DNA from 3 places in the Paenibacillus sp. plas6 genome. Region 1 is predicted to be linked to each of the others. Evidence: predicted binding sites of a transcription regulator. Region 1 holds the regulator's gene; each other region holds the start of a gene.
What was found. The regulator LexA, encoded in region 1, represses DNA repair genes until DNA is damaged. The targets are predictions, from matches to a motif close to CGAACATATGTTCG.
Positions count from the first base shown of each region.

Region 2: the regulator LexA is predicted to act here: its motif matches at 3,093-3,106, upstream of AC2TDL_RS16120 (YolD-like family protein).
Region 3: the regulator LexA is predicted to act here: its motif matches at 5,841-5,854, upstream of AC2TDL_RS01800 (YhjD family protein).

Region 1 covers NZ_CM170151.1:4,428,517-4,436,547, reverse strand. Annotated here, with positions in the region: gene AC2TDL_RS19705 (acetylxylan esterase) at 1-655, shown strand, start outside; gene AC2TDL_RS19700 (AAA family ATPase) at 852-1,409, shown strand; gene AC2TDL_RS19695 (excalibur calcium-binding domain-containing protein) at 1,494-1,709, opposite strand; partial or broken gene AC2TDL_RS19690 (NucA/NucB deoxyribonuclease domain-containing protein) at 1,707-2,087, opposite strand; gene lexA (transcriptional repressor LexA) at 2,370-3,005, opposite strand; gene AC2TDL_RS19680 (LysM peptidoglycan-binding domain-containing protein) at 3,171-3,539, shown strand; gene AC2TDL_RS19675 (DUF896 domain-containing protein) at 3,735-3,935, shown strand; gene AC2TDL_RS19670 (hypothetical protein) at 3,983-4,501, shown strand; gene AC2TDL_RS19665 (HAD family hydrolase) at 4,539-5,312, shown strand; gene AC2TDL_RS19660 (hypothetical protein) at 5,383-5,973, opposite strand; gene AC2TDL_RS19655 (1,2-dihydroxy-3-keto-5-methylthiopentene dioxygenase) at 6,145-6,684, opposite strand; gene metH (methionine synthase) at 6,889-8,031, shown strand, end outside.
Region 2 covers NZ_CM170151.1:3,664,211-3,672,241, reverse strand. Annotated here, with positions in the region: gene AC2TDL_RS16150 (DUF2243 domain-containing protein) at 1-466, shown strand, start outside; gene AC2TDL_RS16145 (cytochrome c oxidase assembly protein) at 475-1,278, shown strand; gene AC2TDL_RS16140 (hypothetical protein) at 1,297-1,524, opposite strand; gene AC2TDL_RS16135 (hypothetical protein) at 1,509-1,703, opposite strand; gene AC2TDL_RS16130 (hypothetical protein) at 1,927-2,079, shown strand; gene AC2TDL_RS16125 (methylated-DNA--[protein]-cysteine S-methyltransferase) at 2,132-2,653, shown strand; gene AC2TDL_RS16120 (YolD-like family protein) at 2,734-3,066, opposite strand; gene AC2TDL_RS16115 (anti-sigma factor domain-containing protein) at 3,200-4,015, opposite strand; gene AC2TDL_RS16110 (RNA polymerase sigma factor) at 3,999-4,619, opposite strand; gene AC2TDL_RS16105 (COG1470 family protein) at 4,886-6,043, shown strand; gene AC2TDL_RS16100 (ABC transporter ATP-binding protein) at 6,046-7,017, shown strand; gene AC2TDL_RS16095 (ABC transporter permease) at 6,995-8,031, shown strand, end outside.
Region 3 covers NZ_CM170151.1:353,200-361,230, forward strand. Annotated here, with positions in the region: gene AC2TDL_RS01745 (YuzB family protein) at 3-233, opposite strand; gene AC2TDL_RS01750 (iron-sulfur cluster assembly accessory protein) at 266-568, opposite strand; gene AC2TDL_RS01755 (hypothetical protein) at 597-839, opposite strand; gene racE (glutamate racemase) at 1,052-1,903, opposite strand; gene AC2TDL_RS01765 (YtxH domain-containing protein) at 2,113-2,562, opposite strand; gene AC2TDL_RS01770 (DUF948 domain-containing protein) at 2,564-3,016, opposite strand; gene AC2TDL_RS01775 (helix-turn-helix transcriptional regulator) at 3,184-3,810, opposite strand; gene AC2TDL_RS01780 (DUF86 domain-containing protein) at 3,829-4,251, opposite strand; gene AC2TDL_RS01785 (hypothetical protein) at 4,251-4,391, opposite strand; gene AC2TDL_RS01790 (Dabb family protein) at 4,406-4,693, opposite strand; gene AC2TDL_RS01795 (cupredoxin domain-containing protein) at 4,843-5,232, opposite strand; gene AC2TDL_RS01800 (YhjD family protein) at 5,366-5,776, opposite strand; gene queF (preQ(1) synthase) at 6,124-6,624, opposite strand; gene queE (7-carboxy-7-deazaguanine synthase QueE) at 6,675-7,418, opposite strand; gene queD (6-carboxytetrahydropterin synthase QueD) at 7,459-7,935, opposite strand; gene queC (7-cyano-7-deazaguanine synthase QueC) at 7,935-8,031, opposite strand, start outside.

The sequences.
Region 1 (8,031 bases):
GTTAGGCTACGCTGCTCTAGGTTTTTCAGTATTTTCAATGGATGTTCGCGGTCAAGGAGGAAAATCAGAGGATACTGGTGGGGTAAAAGGGAACACATTAAATGGTCATATTATTCGCGGTTTAGATGATCATCCAGATAACTTATTGTTTAGACATGTTTTCTTGGATACGGCGCAGCTGGCAGGTATCGCTATGAATATGCCAGAGGTTGACCCAGATCGTGTAGGCGCAATGGGTGGATCACAGGGAGGTGCGCTGACACTTGCTTGTGCATCATTAGAGCCTAGAATTAAGCGACTTGCTCCAGTCCATCCGTTTTTAAGTGACTATCGTCGCGTATGGGAAATGGATCTATGTAAGGATGCATATGCAGAGCTTAAGTCATATTTCCGTTATTTTGATCCACAGCATAAACGTGAGGACGAAGTCTTTACAAAGCTAGGTTATATTGACATTCAGTATCTAGTTGAGCGAATTCAAGGAGAGGTATTGATGGCGGTAGGGCTTAGTGATACCGTTTGTCCACCTTCAACTCAATTTGCTGCTTACAACAAAATTAAAGCGCCTAAATCGTTAGAGATTTATCCTGATTTTGCTCATGAACATTATCCTGGCTTTAATGATAAAGTGATGCAATTTTTACTAGGTCTTTAGGGATATTAGCAAGCAACTAAGCAACTATTGGTAACAATATAATAAACTTTCAATATGAATTAAGAGGAACTTGGGCATAAGTTCCTCTTAATTTATTTTATATGGTTAAATATTTATGTAGTGAATTTACAAAATATAATAATATAGGATATTATTGGGGTGTGAGTTGTTATATTATTTGAAATGAGGGAGCGATATGAAGTTTGTATTGGTGTTTGGTCCTCAAGCAGTTGGTAAAATGACGGTTGGCATTGAACTAGCAAAAATCACTGATTTGAAATTATTTCATAACCATATGTCGATTGAACTGTTTCACCCATTTTTCGGATATGGACCTGAAACAATGAGATTAGCCGGTATAGTGAGAAAAGAGTTGTTTGAAGCCTTTGCTAAAAGTAATCAATACGGCTTAATTTTTACCTTTATTTGGGCTTTTGATCTGCAGGAAGATTGGGATTTTGTACAGAAAACTTGCAAAATTTTCGAAGAACAGGGTGGAGAAACGTATTTCGTTGAGTTGGAAGCAGATATGGAGACAAGATTGCAGCGCAACCGAAGTGAATTTCGTCTTGAGCAAAAACCATCGAAACGAAATATTGAAGAATCTGAGGAGGATCTGCGAGCAACGATACAAAATTATCGCATAAACTCATTGCCGGGGGAAATAACAAAAGAAAACTATATTCGCATCAATAATACACTTTTGGAACCTACTGAAGTTGCCCAAATTATTAAGGAGAAATTTCAGTTATAATGGATACGGCTCTATTCCTACCCGAAGAGGTAGTTGAATAGAGCCATTATTTTTTTTGGATAACGAGCTTATTAATATTATTCTCTATAATTCACAGGCAACGCCGTCTCCATCGCGATCTAACTTTTTGCTATAGCCAGGATCTCCTTCAAATAATGGAGTGACCCCTGCCTCATGAGCCTCTGTACAGTTTTTGTAGAGAGGTTCTTCAACTTCAGCTTGCAAATCTTCATCTAACTTTAATTCACTTTTATCTGTGTTAGGGTTAGTTTTTCCAAAAAGACTTTTTGGTTTTGCCACAATAAATAAAATACGTTCGCCATCTTCATAGGCGGAGAGCTGATGACCAATCCAACTTCCGGCACCGCGATTGTCGCTTGAATCAACATATGCAACACTTGCCCCCTCACCGCCTTCTGCACACATTGCCATTGGCCACTCATCTCGATCATAGCCATCTCTAGTGCTAATTCTTTTTAGCGATTGCTTACGTCGTTCAGCTGCACCGTCTCGATCGATTGTGCAAACATCGGAATGTCCATTTTCAATAGCTGAATAAATATGTAATGCTGTTTCAGGATAGCTGTCACTAGGAAATTCTAAAACATAGTCGTAATCATCAGGCTCAGTTTGCTTTGAAGAGACAATATTAGAATGAGTTTTTTCTGTATTTTGCACCTCTGTCAGCAGTTCTTCTGCATCCGTGTCCGTAGCTATCTGATTTTCAGATTGAGTTTTGGTTTGCTGTGGTTCAGCTATAGCTTGTGTTGATGTTAAGTGTGAATTTGATTGCTGACCACAGGCTGAAAGGAATAAGCATAGAGCTAGGACAAAAAACTTTAATGATTTCAATACAGGTTCCTCCCGTAATGATAATTGCGAGGAAATGTCCTCTGAATAGTAATGACCATTATGCCAACTAGCGATAATGGTCATCATTTTTTTATTATATGCTTATTATTAATGCATATCACGGAACAATCCGATGACTTTTCCAAGAATCGTAACATTTTTTAGAATAATTGGTTCCATTGATGAGTTTTCAGGTTGTAGGCGAATATGATCTTTTTCACGATAGAAAGTTTTTACTGTCGCTTCATCATCCTCCGTCATTGCAACTACAATATCCCCATTGTTTGCAGTTTGTTGCTGACGAACAATCACAAGATCACCATTATGAATACCAGCTTCAATCATACTATTACCGACAACAGTTAGAACAAACACATTATGCTCACCAACAAAATGGGAGGATAGCGGGAAGTAATCTTCAATATTTTCAGTAGCGGTAATTGGAATACCAGCTGTAACTTTACCGATAATCGGAATGTGTTTAACAGGAAATGGAATTACGTTGTCGGATGAATCTGTATATTCATCATCATGATCTAATATTTCAATTGCACGTGGTTTAGTAGGGTCACGGCGTATGTATCCTTTCTTTTCCAATCTATCTAGATGACCGTGTACTGTAGAGCTTGATAATAATCCTACAGCTTCAGCAATTTCTCTAACAGCAGGAGGGTATCCTTTTTCTCTTACTTCTTTTTTTATAAAGTTCAATATTTCTAATTGGCGCTTAGAAAGCTTGCTCATATAATCAACTCCCATTATTATTAGGGAAATTATAACATAGAACTCCGGTTCGCACAAACATAAGTTCTTGAGAATATATGTTCTTATTTTTTGGTAGAATCTATTGACAAGAAACATATGTTCGCATATTATAAAAACAGAACAAATGTTTGGGAGTGACATGAGATGACAACTTATAATCCGTATGCATATCAAGGCTATGAGGTCATTAAGACATCGCTAGATCATAAAAAAGGAAATACCAATTCAACACAAATCTATAAATGGATATTTAGTTTATTGGTTATAGTTTTAATAATAACTAGCTTATATTTAATTACTGCTGCTGCCGGCAGTTCTTCGTCACAATTTGCTGTGCTTGATGGTGAATCAGTTGTAACAGTTAGTACTGGTGATACATTATGGAATATTGCAAGTCGACATTATGAGCACAAAGATCTTAACTTTATTGTATTTTTAATAAAGCAACGTAATGGTTTAGAGAGTGATCTGATTAAGCCCGGCGAACAGCTAATTCTGCCCGAGCTTCCTTAATAGGGAATGTATAATAACTAAAAATATTTCTAAGCTTATAAGGCATCAGTAAATGATGTTACTTTATAAGCTTTTTTGCTATAATAAATTTGTTGTGGATTTTTTCAAAGGTTTATCATTGTAATAGGGATGCAAAGTGCAACTCCCGACCGTAGCCGGCAGAAGTTTGTATTGATAAAGAGGGGAGTGGATGAAATGGATATGGATAAAATGGTTGCGCGTATTAATGAGCTAGCGCGCAAAAATAAATCTGTTGGTTTAACGAAGGCAGAGGAAAAAGAGCGTGAAAAATTAAGAGCGCAATATCTCTCTGTGTTTAAAGCCAATTTTAAACAACAGCTTGATAGCATAAAATATGTAGAGGATGAAACTTCAGAAAGTAAACCACTGCATTAATTTCTTAAAGATAAGCAGAAATTAATATAGATAGAGGAGGAGTTTGCTTGTCTCGTTCTTGGGAAAGAAAAGTTAGAAAAAATATGGAACTGGTAAATAAGCAACGGAAAAAAGCTGGGCTCGGGGATGTGCAGCTTAATAAAGCGGCTGGACAAGATAATAAAATCGTGTTCAAAGGGCAAAATATCGTTTTTCCAATTGTACTTATTCTGTTTATTGGGATGTATAACATTTTATTGTTAATGAATCCTGTTTACGAGCTAGATGCAATGTATTGGTTAACAAATGTTGCTTATCTTGTTTTAGCAGCTCTATTTTTTTTCCGAAAGCCTTATCTTGCGATAGGGAAAGATTATATACAGTCACGTCGCATTATGGGGGACAAGCAGCTATTTGCAGTTGCGATTAAAGAGATTAAAGTTCAAGGCGGCTACATTATCATTATTCCGAAAAATGGTAGTAGCTGGGCTTTTAATAAAACATTCAATCGCTTTCCCATTGAGGATATGAAGGTTGAGTTAAAGAAGCTAGCAGAAAAACATAATATTACTTGGACTGAACTATAGCAAATAAAGGAGAGAAACAAGCGTGAAAAAGGCAGTAATGTTTGATCTGGATGATACGCTACTTTGGGATGCTCGTAGTGTAGAGGAAGCATTTCGTGCAACTTGTGAGTACGCTGCGGAAAAAAATAAAAATATTGATCCGTCTTTACTAGAAGCAGCAGTTCGCTCTGAAGCAAGAAAAATATATGAAGCCTTTGAAGCATTCCCATTTACGAAGAAAATTGGAATTAATCCTTTTGAAGGGCTATGGGCACGATTTGCAGAAGGAGAGCAACAAGAATTTCGTCAACTTGAGAAATTTGTACCTGAATATCGTCGTTCTGCATGGGTCAATGGTCTAAAAGTTATCGGGATTGACGATGAGCAGCTTGGGGCAGAGCTTGGTGAAATGTTCCCAGCAGAACGTCGTAAACGCCCGCTTGTTTATGATGAAACGTTTGCTGTGCTGGATAAGCTAAAAGGGAATTATAAACTGCTATTGCTTACAAATGGTTCGCCAGATCTTCAAAGAGAAAAGCTTGCTGGAGTTCCACAGTTAGCACCGTACTTTGATCATATTATCATTTCAGGAGAATTTGGTATTGGTAAACCTGATGTTTCGATCTTCCAGCATGCATTAAGCTTACTTCAAGTAAATGCTGATGAAGTTGTAATGGTTGGCGATAAATTAACTACAGATATTTTAGGGGCAAATACTGCTGGAATACCTTCTGTATGGATTAATCGTCATGGTGTTGATAGAACTGACGAAATCATTCCTACGCATACCATTTCTGATTTGAATCAATTATTTGCAATTATTGAAAAATAACCTTTATTTGATTTAGCATGTTCTTGTCACAAGGGCATGCTTTTTTATTTGAAAGTGGTTAGGTTAACTTTTACTCCTCGTAATCAATTAACTCTAAATAGTTTATATTGTAACCGTCACTTGTTAAATTCCATATTCCAGGAATTTGATATAATTCCCATTCATCATTTTCGTTAAGTTTAAAAATGTACTCCCTGTACCAATTTTTTAAATCCTCATTAGCCTCGGTATACTGTTCCCTGATAGTAAGCAAAGTACTATTAAAAAAATCATGCTCGTAGATATTTTTAGTGATGTATGCTTGAGTAATTGTCACGCCTTTATGAAAAACGGTCGGGTATAGTGAGTATTTCTGTACAAAAAGATCTGAATGTTGAGGTGCATCCATATCATGGATAATTAACATTTCAAGAAGCTGGGAGGCAAGCGTTTCGCCAAACTCTTCTATAAAGGCTGCTTCATAATCTGCAAATTCTTTTTGCGTGACCTTGTCCAGCATTGCAAAATCAAGTATCATTTTTTCTTTCTTTTTTACCATTTCATAAGCGGTGTTGAGATCAAAATCAGTCGTTTCCGATTCAATTAGCTTAATTTCATTCGATGATTGACATGCAGTTAGGAATAACATCACCATTAGTAACACTGCATATAAGCTTCTCATATGAACGAACTCCTAACATAATAAATTAGAGATGACCTGCTAATATATTCAATGAGCCAAGCAAAGAATCCTGTAGTTAGAAATGGGAGCGGATAATTTTTAATATTAAGAAAAAAGCACGAGCTATTAATTAGCCCGTGCTTCGTCATCCATAACTTAATGATGATTACATTATTTTTGGAAAGAAGGGTCATGGTGCGGATGAGCGATCCAGCCTTCTGTTTCGATAAACAAGCGTACTGCAACAATTTTTTTGCTTTCCATTAGTGTGAAGAAGTGAGGTGTATTTTCAGATACAGAAATAACGTCACCTGCTTGAAGCTCTACATCAAAGTAACCAACATCGTCAGTACCTTTAATGACGAAAATACCTTCACCAGCAGTAATAGCGCGGACTTCATCCTCAGTATGTGTATGAACATTTTCGAATTTCGCAAGCAACTCATCTAGGTTAGGAGTTGCTTCAGAAAGCGTAATAATGTCCCATGTGCGATAACCGCGACGCTCGGCAAGGTCACGAATTTCGCTATCAAATGTATCAAGAACTTCTTGTTTTTCCTCATCAGTTAATGTGAATTTTTCGCGTAAATCTTCACGTAGTTTATTAATATTCCAGTGTTCATAAAGAACGCCTTGGCTTGACAAAAATGCGGCTACGTTTTCTTCACCTTTAATACGTTCGTCTGTGTTGCGAATTCTTACCTCTGCCATGTATTATTCCACCTTTTCCAATAGGAATTTAATTGTTATATTATAATTATAAAACAAAAAAGTTGGATTGTCGATTATTATCCTTTCAACTTATGTGAAGTTCTGATAAAATTTGAGATAGTGATTTTGGGAAGGGGTATGAAAGTGTCCAATAATAAGCTGCAAGAACAGCTAGCAAAGCGAATTCTCATTTTAGATGGTGCAATGGGAACAATGATTCAGCAAGCGAATTTGACAGAAGCAGATTTTGGCGGTGCTGAATATGATGGCTGTAATGAAATTCTAGTATTAACTCGTCCAGACTTAATTACAAGTATCCATGAACAATATCTTGAGGCTGGAGCTGACATAATTGAAACGAATACATTCGGTGCTACTAGTGTTGTATTGTCGGAATATAATATACCAGAGAAAGCAAGAGAAATAAACCTGGCTGCTGCTAAATTAGCACGTGCAGCGGCAGACAAATATAGCACTGAGGAGCGTCCGCGTTTTGTTGCAGGTGCACTCGGACCGACAACTAAAACATTGTCAGTAACTGGCGGGGTAACATTTGATGAATTAGTAGAAAGCTATTTTGAACAAACGGTAGCTTTAATTGAAGGTGGAGTAGACGCGATTTTGCTAGAAACTTCACAGGATACATTAAATGTAAAAGCGGGCAGTATCGGAGTTCGTAACGCTTTTGAGGCAACAGGTATCACTCTTCCAATAATGATTTCCGGTACGATTGAGCCAATGGGAACTACGCTTGCTGGTCAAACGATCGAATCGTTCTATATTTCACTAGAGCATTTAAATCCAATCTCTATTGGTTTAAACTGTGCGACTGGTCCAGAGTTTATGCGTGACCATATTCGCTCATTGAGCAATATTGCTCGCACGAAGATTTCATGCTATCCAAATGCAGGATTGCCTGATGAAAATGGGCACTATCATGAGACACCTGAGTCTTTAGCTCGAAAATTAGAGGATTTTGCTGCAAATGGTTGGCTTAACATTGCTGGCGGCTGCTGCGGTACAACACCGGCTCATATCAAAGCAATTGCTGAGACAATGGCGAAATACCAGCCAAGACAAGCTTTAGGAGATCATCCTGATGCAGTTTCAGGAATTGAAACAGTTTTTATTGAAGATGATAACCGTCCGATTATGATTGGTGAACGGACCAATATTTCTGGTTCACGCAAATTTAAACGTCTTATTAAAGAAGAAAAGTTTGATGAAGCTTCTGAAATAGCACGTAGTCAGGTTAAAAACGGAGCTCAAATAATTGACATTAATTTGCAGGATACAGATATTGATGAAGCTTATGCGGTTAATCAGTTTTTACCGCAAGTTATGAAA
Region 2 (8,031 bases), 760 kb from region 1:
AGTCACTAGCAGATGGAGTACAATCAAGCGTATCCGAGCTAATTTTTGGTCTGGATTGCTCTTTGGTTTAGGAGCTGTCTTGTTTATTGATGAAACTATATTTCATCAAATCTTGCACTGGCATCATTTTTATGATAAATCAACTACCGAAATTGGCTTAATCTCAGATGGATTTCTTCACGCCTTTAGCTGGTTTGCAACAATTGGCGGATTGTTTTGGTTAGCTAATTTAAAAAGACATAACATATTCCTAAAGATGATATGGTTAGCAGGATTGCTAGTTGGGGCAGGAGCTTTTCAGCTTTACGACGGTACAATTCAGCATAAGCTAATGCGTATTCATCAAATTCGTTACGTCGATAACGTAATTATCTATGATTTAGTTTGGAATATCATTGCAGTTCTATTGCTCATTTCTGGCTTCATATTTTTCGTAATAGCGAAAAAGAAAACTACTGTTGTGTGAGGCAGCCAATGATCAATCATATTTCTAACGATCCTGTTCATTTTGCTAAGCTTGATGTTCTTACTTTCTTTATAGCACTACTTTTGACTTGCCTATATATTGGGTTCGCTATTGTCTCAAACTCCTATCGGCATCTGCGAAAATGGCCCTTTCATCGCTATTTATGCTTTGCGTTAGGAGCGTTTTGTGTAGCGATAAGCTGTGTCGGTCCATTAGCCCATTTAGCTCATTCTAATTTTGCAATTCATATGATTGTCCATCTTTTGCTTGGCATGCTTGGTCCACTTCTTATTGTGCTTGCAGCACCGCTTACGCTTCTATTGCGAACTATTCATGTAAAAGCGGCGCGGAGATTCGTTAAGCTTTTACATCGCCCGCCATTCTCTTTAGTTGCGCACCCTGCTATAGCCAGCATTTTAAATATTGGGGGCCTGTGGCTGCTCTATCGGTCGAATTTATTCTACATCATGCAGCAAAACTCGCTATTGCATTGGCTTATTCATCTGCATATTTTTTTAGCAGGCTACGTCTTTACTGTATCACTAATTTATATTGATCCGGCACCGCAGCATTACAGCTTTCGTTATCGAGCAATTGTATTTCTACTCGCTACTGCTGCCCATAACCTATTAGCAAAATATATTTATTTAGCTCCTCCGCTTGGAGTTGAGCAAGGGGAAGCAAAGCTGGGCGGATTACTCATGTATTATGGCGGGGATGTGATTGATGCCATTATAGTGTTTATATTTTGCTGGCAATGGTATCAACAAACTAATCCATATAAAGTCAAAATGGGCATGAAGACACTGTGAGCCTTGTAATATTGCTGTTTATTGATGCTGAGCATACATTAGTTCAATTCCTTCAATATCATCAATAAAAAACCAGTCATCTTCTACTTTGAATTTGCCAAATTGCTCACTTATCCCTTCGATAATACCTATGACACGAAGCTCCTCTATAGAGTCTGACAATGCAATCGATACAGGAATTCGCAGCTCCATCGCTTGATGCAGCATTTCGCTAATCGTTCCTTGATCCCTTAGCTTGCTTTCCATTGGATTACCTCCATATCAATAATTCCAGCCTTTGTAAAGCTGCGTATTCCTTTCGCCTGCAGGCAATACCCAAGTAGTTTATGCTCTCCTACGGCAATGATATGCACATTACGAATGGAGATTTGCTTTTTACTGTCGATATATATTAATTGCACCAGTTTTCCAATGTATTGTTTCATCACTAATCACCCTCTTTTATTATATACGAACATTTGTTCTGTTTCAATCTTAAAAAAATTTTACCTGAACCTCACTTTTTAGCATCCGCTTATGCTTTTTGACGTATTACATATTGTTACGTGTTTTATGGTGCATTTTACTTACTGCTGCACATTGCTTAACTTACAGGGAAAACTTAACTTGAAAGCCTTAATTAGTTTTCATATCTGAGGTGATGATAAATTGTTACGCAAGCGTAAAAATAAACGATTTGCCCAAGAACGCAAAGCTAGAAAGCAGCATGATTCTGATCTCTTTTTTCTAGATGTGTTGCTTGAACTGCTTGTATACGTTCCACGCTTAGCTGTTCGTTTAATAAAAGCGCTGCTGAACTAACAACAACGTTTATCTAATACTATCAGCAGCCTTTTTCCGCATTGGAGGTCTTATGAAAAAAGCTTTTATGCCCACCATATATTGGTCCATTGTTTATTACGAGGATTGGAAAATTCATCTTGCCGCGACAACGCAAGGTTTATGCTTTATTGGCTCTAACCACGGTTCATGGGCAGAACTAGAGCGATGGGGAAATGCTACCTTCGATTCCCCTCTTTTTATTCGTAACGATAAGCAGCTTGAGCCCTTTGCCAATGACCTCATTGCTTACTGGCAAGGCAGCTTAACTGCCTTTTCAATGCCAATCTGGTATAAAGGAACTGCTTTTCAAGAAGCAGTTTGGCAAGCCTTGTTTTCCATTCCATACGGACAAACCTATACTTACTCGCAAATTGCTGAAGCAATTGGCAAACCGTCTGCTGTCCGAGCAGTTGGTGCTGCAATTGGCGCAAATCCACTGCTTATTGTCATTCCTTGTCATCGTGTCATTGGTAAAAATGGCACATTAACCGGTTATCGTGGCGGAATTGACATGAAAAGCAAGCTATTGCAATTAGAGCAGCAAATCAGTTAAAGCTGCGCTAGTTGTTATGCTTATCATTTTTGCGAGGTTTGGTTAGCTAGCTTGAAATTGTTGAAGCCAATATACATAGCTTAACCTCGCTCCACCCGCTCCACATCCGCTAAAGAAAACCATTGACCGTTTAGCTTAAAACGTTGAAGCTGTACGTCAATTCGCTCCACTCTCCCTGTTATTCGAAGCTGCTCATAGCGATCATATAAATTAACGATTAGCGGTACCTTCTGCTGTAATGACTGCTGCAGCAATCTGTTAATCTCCTCCTGCTGCTGCTCATCAAGCACAATTTTCTCCCGTATTTTAAGTGATTGATTATATTGCTGTAACGCTTTTCGATGCTCTGGCAGCATCATTTTCGACGACTCCCATAATAAGTTTTGGTTTGGGGTTAATTTATTAATTTTCATGCTGTTTCTCCTCCTGCTGTAATTCACGAACATACGTTCTATTATATTACAGTATCATAAAAAATATTCATGCTCAAGATAAAAAAGCTGTCCAGAAAGTCATTCAACATCGACAAACTGAACAGCTTCTAATCTATTTTTGCTTCACAATTAGCACAATTGGCTTGGAGGTCGGTGCTTTACTGCCACCTTTAGGCTCTACAGTCAGCGTAATAAAATCAGCAGGATGTAATGGAGCTGGAGGACTAATATAGAGATGCCCTTCTGTACCGACCAGTTGAATGATGCCAAGACTGCTCGCCTGATCACCTGAAATCGCCCAAGCCTGATAATCATTCAAACCGATTTGCTGCAAATTTTCCAGCCATAAAAACGCCTCGCTCCAATCTTGTTTAAGCCATATATAGCCACTGCTCGCTTGTCCTTCAGCAGCTTCGACCCGATAACGCGCACTATTCTCTCCCTTGACAAAGGATATTGCTGCAGGCTCATAATGCTGAACATATTGGTCAAGATGTCGATCCGAATTAGCGGAAAATAGCCGAAAATGGATAAAAGTAAAAACTAGCAGTAAAACAGCAGCGGCAGAGCTAAGAGCTATTTTATGCTGCTTAGTTTTATGGAGCAATTGACGCCAAGCTGCTTGTTTTTTGACATGACATTGCAATGAACGAAGTTTTTTCTCTGATAACTCATGCGCTGGATTGCTTGCTGCTTCAAGCTTTTGCGTTGCTAAAGTATGCGAGGCAGTTTCATTAGTTGCTTCATTTAGATCGCCAAGCAATTCCCCCCATTGCTCTACTAATTGACGACAAGCTATACAGCCAGGAAGATGCTGCTCAAGCTGTTGACGCTTAGCAACTGGCAAATGATTTAAAATAAAATCAATCCATTGCTCTTCACGATAGCCATTTTTACATTGGTCATGTTGTTCAGTGGCGTTGCTCATAAGCATCACTCCTTTCATTCACTGTATGCCATCCTTTTTTCTCAAGCTGCTTACGTAAATTCCCTATCCCATAACGCAGCCACGACTTCACCGTGCCTAAAGGAACCTTCCAATCGTTCGCCATTTCCTGATGTGTTTTTTCTTTAAAATAAGCTGCATAAATCGCCCTTTGCTGTGCAGTGGGCAGCTCATTCAGCGCTTCACGAAGCAGCTCTTGCTCAATCTTCGACATTGCAGCAGCCTCTGGTGAAGCGGCCTCAACTGCTGTCACTTCATCTGAAAGCTCCGTATTATGGTCAAATATAGCTGCAACATACGCGCGGCGATGTTTTTTCCGTACAAAATCTTTACTGCGACTGCGTGCGATAATCGCAATCCATGCATCAAGCGAGCCGCGGCTGCTGTCGTAATGCTGCGACTTGCGCAATACTTCTAAAAACACATCATGACAAACTTCCTCTGCTTCCATGCGATCATTTACAATTTTTAAAGCAATATGCATGACGAGCGGAACATAATGTCGATACAGCTCATTAAAGGCTTCAACAGAGCCTTCACGAATAGACTGCAATAGCTCAATACTATATTGCTTATCATCAAGCATTTCACATCCGTTACAGCACGAAATCGCTATTTGTTACAGCCTTTTCCTGTAACGGCTTCCTCCTTTACTTAGATTAGAACACGAGCAACAATTCTACTCGTATCTTAAAACAAAAAAAATAATCACTCAACGATTTCATAATTATCGCTATTATGAAATTGATTCTATTACAAAAAAATTAAAAAAATATGAAAAAGAATAAATCCAAGTCGCCTTTTCCTGTCGTATAGACTAGTTGAAAACAACTTTTGACAGGGGGGATTTGCATGCGAAAAGCATGCCGCCAAGCAATGATGCTGGCACTATCTATCGCAATTCTATTGACTGGCTTTGTTGCATCTTCTAAACCTGCCAAGGCTGCAACCAATCTAGAGCTGTATACAGCTTATAGGCAGCTAACGGCAGCTCCAGGGGATTCTCTTAGCTATTCTATTGAACTTATTAACTTAACTCAATCCACTCAAATTGCAAATCTCGGCTTTACAACAAAGCATAAAGATTGGGATTATGAACTGACTACTGGTGGTAAAAAAGTACAACAAATCGCTGTTAAAGCAGGAGATTATCAAACGCTAAACCTGCAACTTGATGTTCCTTTGCAGGTGGATAAAGGAGAATATCAGTTTACTGTTACTGCGGGGGACGCTTCACTTAATCTTAGTGTCGTTGTCGCTGAAAAAGGCACATATAACTCCAATTTTGAAATTGAGCAAGATAATATGGAAGGCTATGCGGGCTCCAGCTTTACATTCTCCGCAACACTTCGCAACCACACTGCTGAGGAGCAAACTTATGCACTAGCAGCATCACCACAGAATGGATGGGAAGTTAGATTTCAATCGAATAGCAACTATATCTCATCCATTACACTTGAGCCTAATGCTACTCAAACCTTAAACATTCAAGTGACTGCGCCTGAAGGAGTAGCTGCAGGAGACTATAATATTCCAATTGCTGCATATAACAACGCTACTCAAGCTGAATCGGCAATTAATGTTTCAATTATTGGTTCATACGGTATCTCATTAAAAACAAGTGACGAGCGTTTAAGCACTTCAATTCGAGCTGGCGGCAGCAAAACCATTGAATTAATTGTTGAAAATACTGGTACAGCTACATTGGAGGACATTAGTTTATCTTCTATTACACCGTCTAACTGGCAAGCTCAATTTGAGCCAAAAACCATATCAAGCTTAGAGCCAGGTAAAACTGCCTCGGTGCAAGCTGTTATCACCTCTAGTGAAGAAGCATTGCCAGGCGATTATGCAATGAGCATCTCTGCAAGTACAAGTCAAAAATCAGCCGATGTTTCGATTCGCGCGACGGTAAAATCATCCGTACTTTGGGGTTGGATTGGAGTTGCAATTATTGTTGCGGTATTAGCAGCTATCTATGGCTTGTTCCGTCGTTATGGGAGGAGATAATCGTGGAACCCGTCATTGAGCTAATTAATTTGACAAAGCGCTATAATAACTTTACTGCTGTTGACTCACTTAATCTAACGCTTTATCGCGGTGAAGTGTTTGGACTGCTCGGACCAAATGGCGCCGGCAAAACAACGACCATTTTGATGATGCTTGGTCTAACTGAGCGCAGTGATGGTCAGGTAAAAGTTCTTGGCTACGATCCGCATTATGACGCACTTGCCATTAAATCTAAGGTTGGTTATATGCCTGATGACATTGGTTTCTATGAGGATCGTACAGCGATCGATAATATCGTTTATACTGCTCGCTTAAATGGAATTCCCGTAAAAGAAGCGAAACAGCGTGCAGAGCAGCTGTTGCAACGCGTCGGCCTCGAGCATGCCGCCTATAAAAAAGTAAGCGCCTTTTCACGCGGTATGCGTCAACGACTAGGACTGGCTGACGTACTAATTAAGCAGCCACAAATTATTATTTTGGATGAACCAACATTAGGAATTGACCCAGAAGGGGTGCGCGAGCTGTTAGAGCTAATCTCTACCTTAAGCCGAGAAGAAAAAATTACAGTTTTATTAAGCTCCCATCATCTGCATCAAGTACAACAAGTATGTGACCGAGTTGGTCTTTTTGTGCAAGGAAAGCTTGTTGCCTGCGGCAATATTGAGGAACTGTCAGCAGCATTAAATGAGGATAAAACGGTAACTATCCAATTAGAAGTGGACCGTCTAACAAATACATTAAAGCAAAAGCTTGAAGAAATTGAGCAAGTTTTGCACGTTCATTCAACTGAAGTGAAAACTTCCTCTGAGCTAGTGCAAATTATTTGTAGCGAGGATATTACCCCAGACATCGCAAAAATTGCGTCGCAGCATGCTCAACTTTATATGATTCAACGACGTGTCTATGGACTAGACGATATTTACCATCGCTACTTTGAAGGAGGAGAGACACGTGAAGCTGCAGGGAAAGCTTAGCTCATCAATTCAATCATTGCGCTTTTGGGATAAAGAGCGTAAACAGCAAGATAGTCCCTTTGCTCAACGTCCATCTGAGCAAGTTAAAAGTCGCAATGCAGCCTATAAACAGGCTTCGAATAGAGCATTTTGGGTAATGGTGCAAAAGGAATTTGGTGATCATATTACGTCTTGGCGCTTTACAATTTTACTTGCAATTATTGTGCTGGCATGTATTGGCTCTATTTATTCAGCCATTACTGCATTGCAGGCACAGTCCAGTTCAGCATCGGTGGAAGGCTTCTTGTTCTTAAAAATCTTTACGTTATCTGATGGAAGCATCCCACAGTTCACACAGTTTGTCGCTTTTTTAGGACCGTTAATGGGAATTGCATTAGGATTTGATGCTGTAAATACTGAGCGCAGTAAAGGAACTTTAAGCCGATTAATGTCACAGCCGCTTTATCGCGATGATTTTCTTAAAGCAAAATTTGTCTCTTCACTAATGCTCGTGACAGTCGTTATTTTCGCATTAGGCTTTCTTGTGATGGGGATGAGCTTAATTGTGATCGGTTATCCACCGACACCAGAGGAATTTTTGCGGGTAATTTGCTTCTTGCTTACAGCCGTTGTTTATGTAGGTTTTTGGTTGAATTTGTCTATTCTTTTCTCAACCCGCTTTAAGCAAGCTGCAACAAGTGCATTATCTGCAATAGCCATTTGGATCTTCTTCACAGTTTTCTACGGGATCATTATTAATTTATTGGCTAAAGCATTATTGCCAGATCAAAATGGCACAACAGATGATATTTTGCGTTATTATAATCAACTTGACTTTCTATCAAATTTGTCACCAGCAGAGCTATTCAGCGATATTACAACGACTTTGCTTATGCCTAATGTTCGCTCGCTCGGGGCATTAACGATGGAGCAAGTAACACTTGCAATAGATAGTCCTTTAGCACTTGGGCAAAGCATCCTGCTTGTCTGGCCGCAACTTACTGCATTGCTTGCCTTAACAGCCATTTGCTTTGG
Region 3 (8,031 bases), 450 kb from region 1:
CTCTATTTTTTCACATATGCCATTGCTTTTTCGATTGCTTCATCCTCTGTCGCACCTTTAATGTAACGACCGTTAATAAAGACAAAAGCATATCGTTTGCATGGGCCGCAGTACGATTTACAGTTTACAACCTGTATTTCAGCATTCGGCACACGTTCTTTTAACTTTTTAACCGTACTTTTCATTGACATATGTTTGCATTGATCACAAACTCTTATATCATTCGTCGCCATAATCCCTCTTCCCATTCTGCTTTATAAATCTATTAATGATCCCCATGATTACCTTTGGAAGGATTTGTAATCGCAAACCCTTCTTCTGGAAGATAGAAGTAGTCTATACGAACACCATCCAAAAACTCATTATCTTTTTCAAGGATAACATCAATTCCGCTATCCGTCGATACTACAACATCATTTTCACCTGGCTCATCAATACCAAGTCCATAGTGGGCATGATCACCATGTGCATGTGTTACAAACACACGCAACAATTTGCCTTCGCTTTCTGGCTTTTCTAGCTCCGCTCTAATCATTTTAGCTGCATTTCTTGAGATCTTACATTTCATCGGTCCTGCCCGCTCCTTTAGCATATGTTCATTTTGTTCTGTTCATATTATACTTCTTCGATAAGCTACTAGCAAACAGTTGAGCAATAATCATCGTAAAGGCAATATCATCCACTGGTAAAAATGGCATAAAATCAGGCAGTATCCAATAGACAGCAACGGGGATAATAAACATCAGCTTCTCCCACCATTGCACCTCAGGAGAGAGCATAAGCCTATAAATTAATTTGAATGTAGAACTCCAGTGCCTTAATGACAATAATTTTTTCATATGCTCATCTCCTTTCATTATTGCTCTGCTTTCTTTATTGCTCTTCTGCTCACAGCTCTGCATAGCTTACTTTAGCTATCGTTAGCTTATATCATTTAGGTAAAGTGTATTCCTCTTAGCAAAACAATGCAACTGGACTTTCAGCCAGCTTTTCCATATTTTTAACAAAAAAAGCAGGCGCTGACTTTTCAGCCGACGCCTGTTCAATGAAATTAATCCTTTAATAATACATTGGTTTGAACTGCCTCTGCCTGCTCATATACAACTGCTTGATGAGCCAATTCTAAACCAAGCCATTGCGTTACAATCTCGCGAAATGTATTCAGTTCTCCGCTGCAGATAAAGCGATGCGCATTTTCCATTGTACTGCTGCCTGCACGCACTGTCGTTGAATGCTCTGGCAGCCCTGTAACAAGCTGCTTAACCTCTCTTGCCGTTTCCTCGGCAGAATGAATAAGCTTGACACTGCTGCCCATTACATTTCCAATCGCTTCAGCCAAAAATGGATAGTGTGTACAGCCTAAAATTAAGCAATCTATAGGGTAATTCACCATATGAGCGATTTCCTCATTTACGATTTCATACGCCTTTCTAGTGTAATATTCCCCATGTTCCACCAATGGAACAAAGGAAGGACAGGCTTGACTAATAATTTTCACATTTGGATTATGCGCCAGCAACGCTTTTTGATACGCTTTGCTTTTTATCGTTCCTTCCGTGCCGATAACCGCAACATATCCTGTTTGAGTTGCCTGCAATGCAGCACGTACTCCCGGCTCAATTACTCCAACTACAGGGATAGCCAGTTGTGATTTGATCTCACTTAACGCCGCTGCAGTTGCCGTATTACAAGCGATAACAATTAATTTGGGATGATAGCGCAACAAATAATCCACAATCTCTTTTGAAAATTCAACAACCTCATGTTTAGGACGATGTCCATATGGCGCTCTTGACGTATCCCCATAATAAACGATGGATTCATCTGGCAGTTGTCTTAATAGCTCTTTTACCACCGTAAGTCCGCCTACTCCTGAATCAAATACCGCTATTGGCCGTTTCACAGCTCCACCACTTTTCTGTTGTCAACTATACCTACTATCTATTGTATTACATAGGACTTGGACTGTTACTACCCAATTAGAGCATTCTATACAGTAGCTGTTATATATGAAATTTGCTGCAGACAACTGTGGTTTTTTTTCACTTGCGGTTTTATATGTTACTTAATCAGCAGTATGCTTCCCTAACATGCTTTGCATCGTGCCCCCACTTAATTGTATGTTGCTTGCTTCTCTGCCCCTCTAAGCTCTTCTTGTTCCGTTTGTAAAATTTCTCCTTGCTCTGTTTCGGCGCTCTCAACCTGCGATTCTTCTAGGTTATCTGCTTGCTGTACTTCGCTGGTTTCGCTTTCCTCTTGTTCAACTGCTTGCCCTTGAGTGCGAAGTTTAACTCCATCAACAACTTTTTGCACTCCTTGCTTAGCTGCGCGTACAGCCTTTGTCGCACCATCCTCAATTTTTTTGCTTAGCTCAAATACAGTTTCTGATACGCTGTCGATAGCCTCTGAACCATTTTCAACTACCTTTTCTGCACCTGCTTTAATATCACTGCGCAACTCTTTTCCACTTTTAGGGGCAAAAAGTAACGCTGTAACACTGCCAATAATGCTCCCTGCTACAGTTCCGACAAGAAATGCAACTGTTTTGTTTTTTAATGCCATCTTACTCTCTCCTCTCAGTTTGCTTCATTTTTTGACGGCTAGCTTGCCAAAGCTGCCACGCTGACATAGCAAGCTCTGCCCATTGCATCATATCGTCCAGCTGCTTTACGTTTCGCTCCTGCTCGGTGTACCGAGTCACTCGCTGCTGAAGTGTACTGCTTAGTTGTCTTATAACAGAAGCTGCCTGACTAACGCTTTGCCCCATATCTTGGGCTGCACCAACAACTTGATTGACGGTAACAGCAGCTGCTCCAATTTCCTTGACCGTTGTGTCAGTCGTTTCCAGCAGTTTGCTGCATGCGCCTGACAGCTCCTGAATTTCTTGCTGCATCGCTATCGTCTTTTCCGTTAACATATGCAGGCGAACGGTAAGTAAACGCAACACAATTAATATCGCTACAACAAAAATGACAGAAGCTGCAGCAATAATAAGTACACTAATTTCAAGCAGCATAACGGTCACACCTCCAGTTTTGATTTGCAATTCAGCTAGACATTCGCCTAGTTGTGTAACACATTATAGTCATATTGGGCTCGTCCTGTTACAGCTTTTCGCTAAAAACTAACAAAAAAAAAGATCACTCCTTTTGTTTAAGAGTGACCTTTTTCTTTCAATACTGTTTAGTTTTTCGCATGAATCCGATAGTTGCATTTCGTGCCGCCTTTGGCTAGGCATTCCATCCGCTCCACCGGCGCATCTAGTAGCTCCTGGAATAGCTCCAGCTCACATTGACAAGCTTGATGATAGCGATCGGCAACGCCTTTAATCGGACAATTGTATTCGGCAATATACCAGTACTGTTCATCTTGACTTGCTTCAGCCATATATCCGCCTGTTGCTTGGATATGCGCTAACTCCTGAACCTTTTCTGCCAACGTCTTGCCTTGCATTGAAGCAGAATAACGTTGCAGCAGTTTACGTTTTCTTCCTTGGAACATCTTGTCTATGTAAGGAAGCGTTTCTGGATCCCCTTCAAGCTCGCTTAGCAAATCAACCGTCAACAGCTGATAATTACGCGGAAATAGCTCCTCTGCCTTAGCAGTAAGCTCATAGGCATGTAATGGTCTTCCCATAGCCTGTTTTATCGATATAACTTCAACATAGCCATGCTTTGCCAGTTCATGCATATGTCGGCGAATTGCCATCTCAGTAAGTCCAAGTTGCTGGGCTATTACGTTGATCTGCATTCGCCCTTGACTGCGAAGAATATAAAGTATGGCATCACGAGTCGAACCAGTCTGCTTCATAACAGCCCGCCTTTCTAGTTAAATAAGTTCTTTTGCAATATATTGCTCAACCGCCTGTTTAAATTGCAGCAATAGCTCAGGAAGCTTAGGAATTAGCGGATGTAATTCTTTTGACTCCCATTCATAATATTGCTGTACGAGCGGACGACGTAAACGAACCAGCTCAAGTAATAGAGGTGTCATATCTTCTGGGTAAACCCCTTCACCAGCCGTTATTTCGACAATATCGTCATAACTGCTAGCGTCACGCATTAAAAATCCATCAATCAAATAGCTACCAACATCTGTTACAATTTCAATTGCTAAATGGAGCGCACGCTGTTCAGCAAGCTGTTGAATAACATTGCCATTCCACTCTTCCTGCAGCTGTTTAATTGCCTCGCTTAACGCTGGAATGCTATTTAAACGTACAGCAATTTGCTCTTGGTTAACATAATACATTAATTATCTCCACCTTTTTCAGATGAGCTATTGCTTTCGTTGAGTCTTTTTTTCGCTTTACGCTTTAGCGTTATTCCCATTACAAAGCAGCTTATTATGATGACGAGCAAATACGTCAACATTTCATAAACGTCACCCATAATGTTGACCCCTCTTAACTTTCGTAATCAACTGCAATTGATGATTCACGCACTTCATTCATATGTGCAATAACTTTTTGGTGTACAGGATGAACTTGGTACGCATCTAAATCAGCCATTGAATCAAATTTTGTAATTAATGCAATATCGTAAGAGCGAGCGGAATGGAGCACATCCACACCAACTTCGATATATTTTAACTGCTCAATTTTTCCTTCCATATTACGGAGTACTTGCGCTGTTTCTTCAACTTTCTCTGGCGAGTTATCTTTTAATTTAAATAGTACGATGTGTGTAATCAATGAATTTGCCTCCTCAGTACTTTTCAGATGTATTACTTTTTATGATAACCTAGTACCCTTATCACGACAACCTTGTTTTTTATTTATACTTATCTTTCTGCAAAATGAAAAAAGAGCCCCCTCTGGGCTCTTTTAATAAAGATTTACTTTTAAGCTTCTGTAACAACAATTTTTGCTTCCATTGTTGCATGTCCTGGTCCGCAAGGAATGCTACAAATAATTTTGTATTCCCCTGGCTCATTAAATGTGTAAGTAGCTTCTGGATTATCTTTGTCCAAATTAATACCTAGTTCTTGAATTTCAGCACCATGAATCCCGCTTTTGTTAGAAAATTTCATGATTGCCGTTTCTCCAACTTTTACCTCGTACACATCTTGATTAAAAGTAAAATCATTTGAAGCGATAATTTTCATTAAGATTGTTCCTTCTGGCAACTCTGCAGATTCATCTACAGGTTTTTCTGGCAAGCCAAACGCAACAAGACATACTGCCATAATAGAGGCGATTGATACAAGTGTAAACATAATCCATTTGTGCATTACATTGTGCTCCCCTTCTATATCATAATGTCTATCACTATATTACCTAAGATTACCGAATTTTCTCAACTACTAACTAGACAAATGTGAATATTTTTTCATCTTTATGACAAAACGATGAACATTTTGCGAATTATTGAGACATATATTGCTTAAGCAACGCTTCACATTCCACTTTCACGACACTCCAAAGCAGCATTTTTTCATGATGATACCCTCTACAGACAAATTTCACTAATAAACCGTCATGCTGCTTTAACCGCTCATACATTTTTATCCCATGCTCACGAAACATACGACGTAAATTTGCCATATCCAGCAGCACTCTATCCTGTACTCCGCGCAAAACTGTTTCATACAATCGCGGCAATTTGAGTTTTGATAAGCCAATAACTTTAATATCATGATCAATAATAAGCAATACTAGCTCTAACAACATATACTGCTTGATGGCATCTGATTCATGCCGTTGCAGCCGTGGAGCATGTGAGACTGCATTCGGCTTAGCTATTCTTACTTTAAGCTGATCTTGCTGCGTACTCATTCCTGCACCTCCTGCACAAACAGCTTATATGAACAGCGTTCCCATCGCTCCATTTCTATATAACCGAACGTATGTTCTTATTATATACAAAAAAACAGTAAATATGCAACTATATAGGTGCTCAATAAGTACGTAACATGATGCAACAAATAAGGATCAGGGCTGTGAAATGCAATAAATAGACAATTAGGACAATTAGTAAGTGAAGAAACGAAAATAGTGCAGATTAAATACATAAATAATAAACAGAAGCTTAGCGAGGAATTCGCCTTTAAAGACTGCTACCTCCAAACAAATAAAAGCAGCAGCCTTTAAAAAGCAAGATGAAAAAAGATTATTTCAAAGCTTTATCGATTATCCACTTTTTCAGGATACAGATCATGATTCATTAAACGATATTCCGCCATTTTTTCATATTTTGTGTTAGGACGCCCCCAGTTTGTAAACGGATCGATAGAGATGCCGCCGCGCGGAGTAAATTTGCCCCAAACTTCGATATAACGTGGATTCATTAAATTAATCAAGTCATTCATAATAATATTGATGCAATCCTCATGAAAATCACCATGATTGCGGAAGCTGAACAAATACAATTTAAGTGATTTACTCTCCACCATTTTAATATCTGGTATATAAGAAATATAAATTGTCGCAAAGTCGGGTTGACCTGTAATCGGACAAAGACTTGTAAACTCAGGACAATTGAATTTTACAAAATAATCACGATTAGGATGTTTATTTTCAAAGCATTCTAGCACTTCCGGTGCGTAATCCACCGGATATTTTGTACCTTGATTACCTAGTAAGGTAACCCCCTGCAATTCATCTTTTGATCTTCCTTCTGCCATAGTATTGTTATCCTTTCTCCGTAAAATTAATGAGTAGTTAAGCTGATAAATTAAACACCTTTTTTATTTCCCCATACCCAAGTATGAAGCTGCGGCAAGACGAATACAGATAATAACTCCGCATCTGTCATCGTCCGCTCGATTAACCACTGATAACGTGATAATAAATGCGGTAATAATTGCGCTTGATCTTGCTCAGTAAGCTGATCATTGCCAGCCTGCAAATAAAAAGGTACACCCTTATAGCGATGATGCACTTCCTTTGCATAATTCAAATCCGCTTCATCAAACACAACAACCTTCAAGCAAAAATCTGATTGATGCTGGAGTAAAGACTTAATAATTTGATCAAGCTGCTGCCAATTTGTACTCATGCCAGAGCTAGGCGGCTTAGGAGATATAGTTAATTGATCGATCTCCGTAAACCAGGGCTGCCATTTACTGCCCTGCGTTTCCAGTGCTACCTGCTTCCCCGCCTCATGCAGCTGTTTAATTAGCTCACCAAGCTGTGGCAGCAATGCTGGGTTTCCGCCTGAAAGCGTCACATGATCGTAGCAACTGCCGCCAAGCTCATCTAGCCGACTAAGGATTTGCTGAGCAGTTAATAGCTCAATCTCATCCTTTGCAGTTCCATTCCAGGTAAAAGCAGAATCGCACCATGAGCAGCGAAAATCGCAGCCAGCAGTGCGGACGAACATCGTTTTTCGTCCAACGACCATCCCTTCCCCTTGCACAGTAGGACCAAAAATTTCGAGTACAGGAATAGGACGAGCAGAAGCAGCAGTTGCAGACAACTGCTGTTTAGCATCCCCCGCTACCTTAACACTAAATGCCTTAGAGAAGGATGATATCACCGTTGCCACCCCCTTGCAGCTTGCGCAACAACTTCACAGGACGATAAATACAATAGCTTGTCGGCGTTTCCCGCAAAAACACCTGCAAGCAGTATGGCTTGTTGGCTGTTGCTTGTAAATATTCTGTAATAATCTCATAAATTGTGCGAGCAACAACTTCCGTTGTCGGAAACTGCTGTGAAACCGTATCACTAAAAAGCTCCTGATGCTCATTCAACAAAGTATGATCTAAACGATCATGAATAAGCTTCTTAATTGTTGCAAAATTAACTAAAAACCCTGTATCATCTAGTTCATCACCAGCAATCGTGACATTCGCAAAATACGTATGCCCATGCACTCGTTGACACTTTCCAGCTTTTTCAGAAGGAACATAATGAGCTGCTGCAAATTGAAAATCTTTATTTAGCTCATAAGCAAAGGGATGCTGCACTTGAGGATAAATTTGCTGTAACATTATTTCCCCTCCCGTAAACTTAAATATTGCTCCAAGCCGCGTCGACGCAATTGACATGCTGGACATTCGCCACAACCATCAGCAATGATGCCGTTA